3 linked regions of the Endozoicomonas sp. GU-1 genome follow. Each later gene encodes a partner of the first gene's protein in a complex. Links are inferred from orthologs where the notes say so. Each region holds a gene or a part of one and is shown on either strand. Other genes may lie near its edges.

Region 1 (2,955 bases):
CCATTAGTTCTAGCAAGCGTGTCGGGCGTAAGGAGTTTAGAATGGCAGCTTTATACCGGCTGGAAGACCGAGCCCTGAGGTCAGCTCACCCATTTTTTCCTTGTTGTTCTCTTCTACTTTACGCACCGCATCATTAATAGCTGCAGCCACCAGATCTTCCAACATCTCCTTATCTTCCGCAAACAGACTTGGATCGATCTCCACCTTACGAACATCATAACGACCGGTCATGATGACCTTAACCAGCCCGGCACCGGCTTCACCAGTGACTACTGCATTGGCCAACTCCTCCTGGAGTTTCTCCATATCTTCCTGCATTTTCTGGGCCTGCTTCATCAGATTGCCCATACCACCTTTAAACATATTGACCTCTGCACAAAAACACCAAACAAGGACCACCGGAATTCACCGATCATCACGCCCGGGCTTTTTACTTGATAATATTACCAACTGGCTGAATCGAGTCATCCAGAACCATGGCCGAAAAGGTCTCAATCAACCCCTTTACCCTGGCATCGGAATAAATACTCTCTTTCGCTTCCTGGAGACGCTCGGCGATTTTCCGTTCGCGCCAGGCAGCAGGAGTTTCATTAACAATACGACCAGTGTCAATTGACAGTTTAACGGACTGCTCAAAATAATCACACAGCGCCTTTTCCACACGCTGACGATGGGTGTCGTTGTAGAGCGTGCTGCGCTGTTCATCAAGTCGTAACCGGACGACACCCTGTTCACTGTCAACAAACTCACAATGGGAACCAATGGTGCCTGTCACCCCTCCCAGGGGAAGGCCACGAAAAACCTGAACCCAGCTCACAACATCCATCTGCGTAAATGACACCCGGTCTTCTTTTGCCGGTAATTCCACCACTGCCCTGACCGGGGCTTCAGGGGCAACAACCGATGGCAGACTCAGTGACTGAGAGGCATCCGCTACAGTAGCGATTTCCTGAGAATCTCCGGACGACCAGTGTGCCTGCATATCATCCAGAGCACTGTCACGCTCATCATAAACAGGCGACTCAAAGGCAGCCTGGTCATAAGCTGACAGTGGAACGACCTCGGGGACTGGCGGTGTATCTTCACTGACCACTGCCCGGGAGGCTATTTCCTCTGCTGGTGTCTTGGGTGGCTCATCAGCAAAAACAGGAGGCTCAAAGGTATCCCTGAGGCCACCGCTCTGGACCGAAGGGTTTTCGTGCTCAACTGTTTCCTGAGCAGTTTCATGAATAACAGCAGGCGCATCAACTTGTTGGGCAGCAGGCTCAGGCTCCGGATCAGAAGCTCCTTCTTCATCAGACGTACTGTTGTGAGATGAAGAGCCTTCAGCCGATGAAGAGCCCTCAGCCGGTGAAGAGCCCTCAGCCAATGAAGAGCCCTCAGCCGATGAAAAGCTTTGCGCAGAAGAGGCAACACTGTTTGTCGGCGGCGGTGCAACCGCCATCACATCCTGTTTTGCACCAGAAATATCAAGCGGCCTGCCAGCCGCTGGCGCACCATCGGGCCGGAACGCCAGCATGCGCAACAAGGCCATTTCAAAACCACCACGGGGATCCGGCGCCAGGGGCAGATCTTTCTTGCCCACAAGACCAATCTGGTAATAAAGCTGCACATCCTCAGCCGTCATTGATGATGCCAGCGCTATAACCTGCTCACGATCACCCTGACTGTTATCAACGGCATCGGGCACAGCCTGGGCAATGGCCACCCGATGCAGCAGGGACAGCATATCATCCAGTACCGCCAGATAATCCGGCGAATGTCCTGCCAGGGATGACACCGAACCCAGGATATGGGCCGCATTGGCGGTCGCCAGCGCCATCACCATCTTCATCACCTGCCCCTGGTCAATGGTACCCAGCATCGCCCCCACCTCAGCCTCACTGACCCGCCCATTGCCAAAAGCAATGGCCTGATCGGTCAAACTGAGGGCATCACGCATACTGCCATCCGCAGCACGGGCCAGCTGCCACAGGGCCGCCACTTCGCAGGGAATCTGTTCCTGTCCGAGGATATTCTCCAGATGACCAACAATTCGCTCTGGCGTCATATTCTTCAGGCTGAACTGAAGACAGCGGGACAAAATAGTCACCGGCAACTTTTGAGGATCGGTGGTTGCCAGCAGGAATTTCACATGAGGAGGCGGCTCTTCCAGTGTTTTCAACAGCGCGTTAAAACTGTGCGCCGAGAGCATGTGTACCTCATCGATAAGGTACACCTTATAACGCCCACGGGTTGGTGCATACTGGACGTTATCTAACAGTTCCCGGGTATCTTCCACCTTGGTTCTGGAGGCCGCATCCACTTCAATAAGGTCCACAAACCGGCCATCATCAATCTCTTTACAGGCTGAACACTGGCCACAGGGGGTCGAGCTGACACCCTGCTCACAATTCAGACACCTGGCAAAAATACGGGCAATGGTGGTCTTACCCACACCCCGGGTACCGGTAAACAGGTAAGCATGGTGAAGACGATCCTGATCCAGGGCATTAACCAGCGCCTGAAGAACATGGGACTGCCCTACCAGCTCTTTGAAAGAACGGGGTCGCCATTTGCGTGCAAGAACCTGATAGCTCATTGAGTAGCGTCAATACCTGATATGGAAATTAAAGAGTATCTATGCTAACCAAGAAGCCTTGAAATTGCACGATCAGGAAGCGCTAGAGAGGTATTTGAAAGTGAGTTTGTGAGCGAGGGAAATCCGGAGAACCCGAAATAATGGAGGCGAACCCTGCCAGCCACACCCCGGCACATAATGTCACTACTACCGTTGCTCCCTTCCGGGCCTGGCGGGGTTCGTAGCTGATTATTGCGGGGGGACCGGCAAGGTCCACCATAAAGACCGGGGCATCGCGTCCCGATGCAGCGCATTCTGCATAAAACCCGACCTGACGTCAACTGCCAGCGCACATCTGGCCATCATTTTATTCACAATCAGGCCCGGTTTTTTCC
Region 2 (2,903 bases), 3.5 Mb from region 1 along the record:
TCAGTGCACAGACCACCAGTTTTAATTGACCTCGTGAGAGGATATCAACCGCACTGCCTTTGCCCATCCGAATCCTTAAATCTGCCCGTTGCGGCCCGGCATGGGTATAGCCCGATTGGACATCTCGTGCCAGTCCGCTACTGAGTACTTCATGCAGCTCTCTCTCCCTATCCCAGCCTCGGTAATATTGGATAGAAAGATTATCCAGATCGGCCAATTCCGAAAGCACCTCATTGAAGACGGGCGTCAGTCTCTCGATATAGTCGCCGCGTAACACGTCGATGGCATTGGCCGCTTTGGCAAACTCTATGTTCCACGAAGTCAATTCAGAACCGTTTATTCTACCATGACGGAGCAGACTGTTCCGCTGTTTCAGTGCCTTCTGCATGCGTTTCCATAGCGGGAAAAAGTCATGATGTTTCACGTGAAACACGCCCCAATCAATAAAGTTCCTTCGCAGCTTTGGGGAGCCTTCAAGCAAACGGAAGGTGTCCGGATTAATCACCTGTAAGGGCAGTAACCTGGCCAGCTCAGAAGTGGACTTCAGGTTCTCTCCGGACACCCGTATCTGCAGTGTTTCATCCCGCAGGTTTCTGGAAACACCTACCGGTATGGATCCCGATGACACACCGATTCGACCAAACACCGTACAGACCTCGGCATCACGATTGATCACCGGTTTAATTCGGGAGGTCCGAAACGATCGGGCAACCCCGAGAAGATGTATGGCCTCAAGCACGCTGGTTTTACCACTGCCATTGAGCCCGTAGAGCACGTTTACAGAAGGGGAAGGGGTAAGCGAAACAGAGGAGAGGTTTCTAATATCGGTTATGGAGAGCTGTTGAATCATATTCTGTTTATTTCCGAACCTGAGTAGCCCGGAAGCCGGATCAGGGCGAGTGTCTGATGCCACCACATCAGACACTGACTACTTCTGCCGACAGGCTGTTACAGCCTCATAGGCATAACAACATAGGTGGAGTCACCAGACTCAGACTCCTCAAGCAGCGCACTGCTGTTCGGGTCGGAGAGGGTCATCTTGATGGCCTCACCAGACAACACAGAAAGCACATCCAACAGGTAGCTGACGTTAAACCCGATCTCCATGGAGTCACCATGATAAGCCAGGCTCAACTCTTCTTCGGCTTCTTCCTGCTCCGGGTTGTTAGCCATTACCTTAAGCTGGCCATCGGAAAGAATCAGGCGGATACCCCGGTATTTCTCATTGGACAGAATAGACGCACGCTGGAATGTCTGACGCAGTTCCTGGCGATCACCAATAATGATCTTGTTGCCGCCTTTCGGGATTACGCGCTCATAGTCTGGGAATTTGCCGTCCACCAGTTTGGAGGTGAACATAAAGTCGCCGGTTTTGGCTCTGATATGATTCGCTCCCAGGGTAATATGAACGCTCTCTTCCCCTTCGGTGAGCAGACGTGCCATCTCAAGAATACCTTTACGGGGCACGATGACCTGATGCTTGTCCTGCTGGTTGATATCGGCTTCCACGCTGCACATGGCCAGACGATGACCATCGGTAGCCACCGCACGAAGACAGTTCTGGCTGACTTCCAGCAGCATGCCGTTCAGGTAGTAACGGACATCCTGCTGGGCCATGGCAAAGCCGGTACGGTCAATCAGGCGACGAAGACGTGACTGACCAATGGTAAAGGATACCGATCCGGCCTCCTCTTCAATACTGGGAAACTCATTGGCTGGCAGCGTGGAGAGGGTAAACCGGGACCGGCCAGCCTTGACCTTGACCTTCAGATCATCCTGATGCACTTCAATCAGAGTGTTTTCAGGCAGGGACTTACAGATATCCATCAGCTTTCTGGCCGGTACCGTAATCTCTCCGACTTGGGCAACATCTTCCAGAGCGACACGGCCAACCAGTTCGACTTCCAGGTCAGTACCGGTTAACGAGAGCTGGTTTCCATCGACTACCATCAACACATTGGACAATACCGGCAGCGTCTGTCTGCGCTCAACCACACCTGCAACCAGCTGAAGTGGCTTAAGCAATGCTTCCCGATTAATGGTAAATTTCATCGCTTTCCTTTCTCTTGATATAAAAAGGTATTCACCTTTTTATGAGGTTGAATAAGGTGGAATTAACTTGTCAGTGAGCGCAACAGGTTTTTGTAATCGCTTTTGATCTCGTTATCCACTTCGACCAGTTCTTTTACTTTACGGCAAGCGTGAAGAACGGTGGTATGATCACGTCCGCCGTAGGCATCACCAATCTCGGGTAAACTATGACTGGTCAACTCTTTAGAGAGAGCCATGGCGATTTGCCTTGGCCTTGCCACAGAACGGCTGCGACGCTTGGAAAGAATATCCGCCACTTTGATCTTGTAGTACTCGGCAACCGTCCTCTGGATATTATCTATACTGACCTGTTTGTCCTGTAAAGCCAACAGGTCTTTCAGGGACTCGCGGATCAGATCAATATCAATACGGCGCCCCATAAAGTGCGCACTGGCGATCACCCGCTTCAGGGCACCTTCGAGTTCACGCACATTGGAACGGATTCTCTGGGCAATAAAGAAGGCGGCTTCAGGGGGCAGTTCTACTTTCTGCTGTTCTGCCTTTTTCATCAGAATGGCAACGCGGGTTTCCAGTTCGGGCGGCTCCACAGCTACCGTTAAACCCCAGCCAAATCGGGACTTCAGCCGCTCTTCAACGCCGCTGATCTCCTTTGGGTATCGGTCACAGGTCAGAATCATCTGCTGACCACCTTCCAGCAACGCATTGAAGGTGTGGAAAAACTCTTCCTGTGAGCGCTCTTTACCGGCAAAGAACTGGATATCATCAATCAGCAGCGCATCAACAGAACGATAGTACTTTTTAAAATCATTAATGGCATTCAGCTGCAGTGCCTTCACCATATCCGCAACAAA
Region 3 (2,788 bases), 5.5 Mb from region 1 along the record:
AATCGAGCCGTCAGGAAGTATCAGATTACGGAACGGCGGAAAGATTATCGTTCTACGGTGCAATAGCAATACTAATGAAATTGAGAGATTGATGGGTTTTTTTCTGACGATTGAAGGCTGTGAAGGTGCCGGTAAAACCACCGCCAAAGGGGTTGTTCTGCAATGGTTAAAGGCTAATGGCCATGATGTTGTAGAAACCCGGGAGCCAGGTGGCACGCCATTGGCTGAACAGCTGAGAAACCTGGTGCTGGCCGAACACCAAGAGACGGTGACAGATACTACCGAACTGTTGATGGTCTTTGCCGCGCGCAGCCAGAATCTCAGTCAGCGTGTCGAACCTGCACTGGCTGAGGGCAAGGTGGTGGTTTGTGACCGGTTTACCGATGCAACTTATGCCTATCAGGGTGGTGGTCGTGGTATCGATGAGCAGCGTATCGCGGTACTGGAGCAGCTGGTGCAGGGAGATCGCCGGCCCGATATGACGTTGCTTCTGGATATTGAGCCGGAACTTGGCCTGGCAAGGGCGAAAGGTCGGGCTATTGAGCAGGGTGGGGCTCTGGATCGGATTGAGCAGGAAGCGATCGAGTTCTTTCACCGCGTTCGCACTGTCTATCTGGCAAGGGCTGAGCGTTTTCCTGATCAGTACGTTGTTATTGATGGCAGTCAGTCGATTCCAGAAGTTGAAGCACATATCATCAAGGCTTTGCAGCGTCGGCTTGGGAGTTAATAGCTCCACGGCCAAGGATAAGGGTTGGATTAATTGAGTTCTGAATCAACTGATATGGTGGGTCACTTCTTGTCAAAGCCGTTACCCTGGCACGGGGCTCAGTGGCAACCACTGGTTCAGCGAATGCAGGCAGGCCTGCTTTCCCATGCCCTGTTGTTGAAGGGGGTGCCTGGGGTTGGTAAGGGTTATTTTGCCAGGGCTTTGGCCACTCGTGTGCTTTGTCATCAAAACAGTGGTGAGTACGCCTGTGGTCATTGCAAGAGCTGTGAGCTGGTAAAGGCGGGAACTCATCCTGACCTGCTGGTGGTTCAGCCTGAGGCGACAGGCAAGCCAATCAAGATTGACCAGGTTCGTCAGGTCAATGAGTTTGCCCGTAAAACCGCTCAGCAGGGGGGGCGCAGGGTCATCGTTATTAACCCGGCGGAAGCGATGAATGTTAATGCCGCCAATGCATTGCTGAAAAGTCTGGAAGAGCCCGGCGGTGATACTCTCTTTATTCTGGTCAGTGCCCGCTCCGGAGATATGTTGCCGACCATCCGCAGCCGTTGTCAGATGGTGTCTTTTACTGTGCCGGATACTGCGCAGGCAAAAGCCTGGTTATCGGATCATATTGCCGATCCTCTGGTGGTGGATCAGTTGTTGACCCTTTCATCAGGTTCGCCCATGACCGCCAGGGCAATGTTTGATCATGATACGCTGGCAGTTCGAGGACGTTTGTTTAATGCTATGCCTGAACTGTTTCGGGGGAATCTGACTCCTGTAGAAATGGCGAAAGAGTGGCATACGGGTAACCTGGTTGAACTGCTGGCCTGGATGGGCAGCTGGCTGGATGATGCTGTAAAACTGAAACTGGCGGCCGATGAAAGCTGTGTTCGGAATCGTGATTTGATGAGAATGCTGGACTATATGGCTAACAAAGTGGCAGCGGCTGATCTGCTGGTATTGCGCGATAAGATCATGCAACAGCGACAGCAGTTGCTTGAGGGCGCTAACCTGAACAGTCAGATGTTGATGGAAGGTGTGTTCAGCGATTATCTTGAGCTGGTGATATAAATCGGGTTTCAAACCCGTTCAGAATTTGAATTCAGGAAAAAAGGAGAGGGTTGTCATGGGGAAAGGGATGCAGGGACTGATGTCTCTGACCATACGGGACACGGCATCACTCTATGAAGCGTATATGCCGTTTATCAGTGGCGGCGGACTGTTTGTGCCAACCCACAAACATTACAACCTCGGAGATGACGTGTTTATTCGTCTGACGCTGATGGATGAGCCGGAGAAGATTCCTGTGCCGGGGAAGGTGGTTTGGGTGACGCCAATGGGAGCCCAGGGTGGCCGACAGGCAGGGATCGGTATTCAATTTAATGATCCGACTGACAGTGTCCGCAGTAAAATTGAGAAGCATATCGCCGGTGCCTTGTCTTCGGACCGCCATACCAACACATTGTGAGTAGTCTTACGCAGGCGGCTTATTATGATCCGCCCCGTTTTACAAGAGCCTGTTTGATTCATTAATGCTTATGGCCGATTCGCTTTCGGCCACAATTATGTATGAAAATAACTTCGGCTTTGAGATAGCATCACCAGCGAAATTAAGATAGCGACTCCTGGCAAAACCAGACCAAGATCCTGAACAATGCCTGCCAGCATCAAACCACTGCCGATGATCAGATAATACAGTAAGCCAAAAAGTGCTCCAGCGCTACCGAGATTATCCTGATATTGCTGTAGTGCTGAGCTTATAACGTTAGGCATGGCAATCCCAAAAGCCATGACGACCAGCAGCATTGGTATCAGGAACCAGATAGTGGAAATTAAAAGGTATACACCCAATGCACCGAATAGAAGAAAGCCATTAGCCAGCCATAATAATTTATGCTGACTAATATCTCTCTCCAGCAGTCTTTTATTTAAGTAGCTGCCCAGCAAGGTTCCAATACTCAGGATTAAACCACTGTGGCCAAATTCCTCAACACTGCGGCCAAGTTGATGAAACGTGAAGCTGCCAAGCTGGTAATAAGAAAACAGAGCAACATTGTATAGTGCTACCAGCAGTGCTGA

Evidence for each region.
Region 2: the proteins of dnaX (region 1) and dnaN are in contact, whole or in part, in a cryo-EM structure (PDB 8GIZ), measured with the Escherichia coli proteins. The link is inferred for Endozoicomonas sp. GU-1 from one-to-one orthologs.
Region 3: the proteins of dnaX (region 1) and O3276_RS24355 are in contact, whole or in part, in a cryo-EM structure (PDB 8GIZ), measured with the Escherichia coli proteins. The link is inferred for Endozoicomonas sp. GU-1 from one-to-one orthologs.

What each region holds. Positions count from the first base shown.
Region 1 is NZ_CP114771.1:249,605-252,559, reverse strand. The notes cover bases 7-2,943. They hold dnaX (DNA polymerase III subunit gamma/tau), read right to left. Parts: upstream 2,582-2,943; coding sequence 431-2,581; downstream 7-430. Other genes in these bases: O3276_RS01175 (YbaB/EbfC family nucleoid-associated protein), read right to left, coding at 37-363. UniProt on the Escherichia coli protein: Part of the beta sliding clamp loading complex, which hydrolyzes ATP to load the beta clamp onto primed DNA to form the DNA replication pre-initiation complex.
Region 2 is NZ_CP114771.1:3,733,549-3,736,451, reverse strand. Bases 1-2,885 are described here. They hold dnaN (DNA polymerase III subunit beta), read right to left. Parts: upstream 2,053-2,885; coding sequence 949-2,052; downstream 1-948. Other genes in these bases: dnaA (chromosomal replication initiator protein DnaA), read right to left, coding at 2,115-2,885; recF (DNA replication/repair protein RecF), read right to left, coding at 1-925. Outside these bases: more of dnaA, read right to left, coding at 2,886-2,903. UniProt on the Escherichia coli protein: Confers DNA tethering and processivity to DNA polymerases and other proteins. Acts as a clamp, forming a ring around DNA (a reaction catalyzed by the clamp-loading complex) which diffuses in an ATP-independent manner freely and bidirectionally along dsDNA.
Region 3 is NZ_CP114771.1:5,795,108-5,797,895, forward strand. What follows is about bases 19-2,788. They hold O3276_RS24355 (DNA polymerase III subunit delta'), read left to right. Parts: upstream 19-796; coding sequence 797-1,780; downstream 1,781-2,788. Other genes in these bases: mltG (endolytic transglycosylase MltG), read left to right, coding at 19-66; tmk (dTMP kinase), read left to right, coding at 92-727; O3276_RS24360 (PilZ domain-containing protein), read left to right, coding at 1,836-2,177; O3276_RS24365 (multidrug effflux MFS transporter), read right to left, coding at 2,273-2,788. Also shown: more of mltG, read left to right, coding at 1-18. UniProt on the Escherichia coli protein: Part of the beta sliding clamp loading complex, which hydrolyzes ATP to load the beta clamp onto primed DNA to form the DNA replication pre-initiation complex.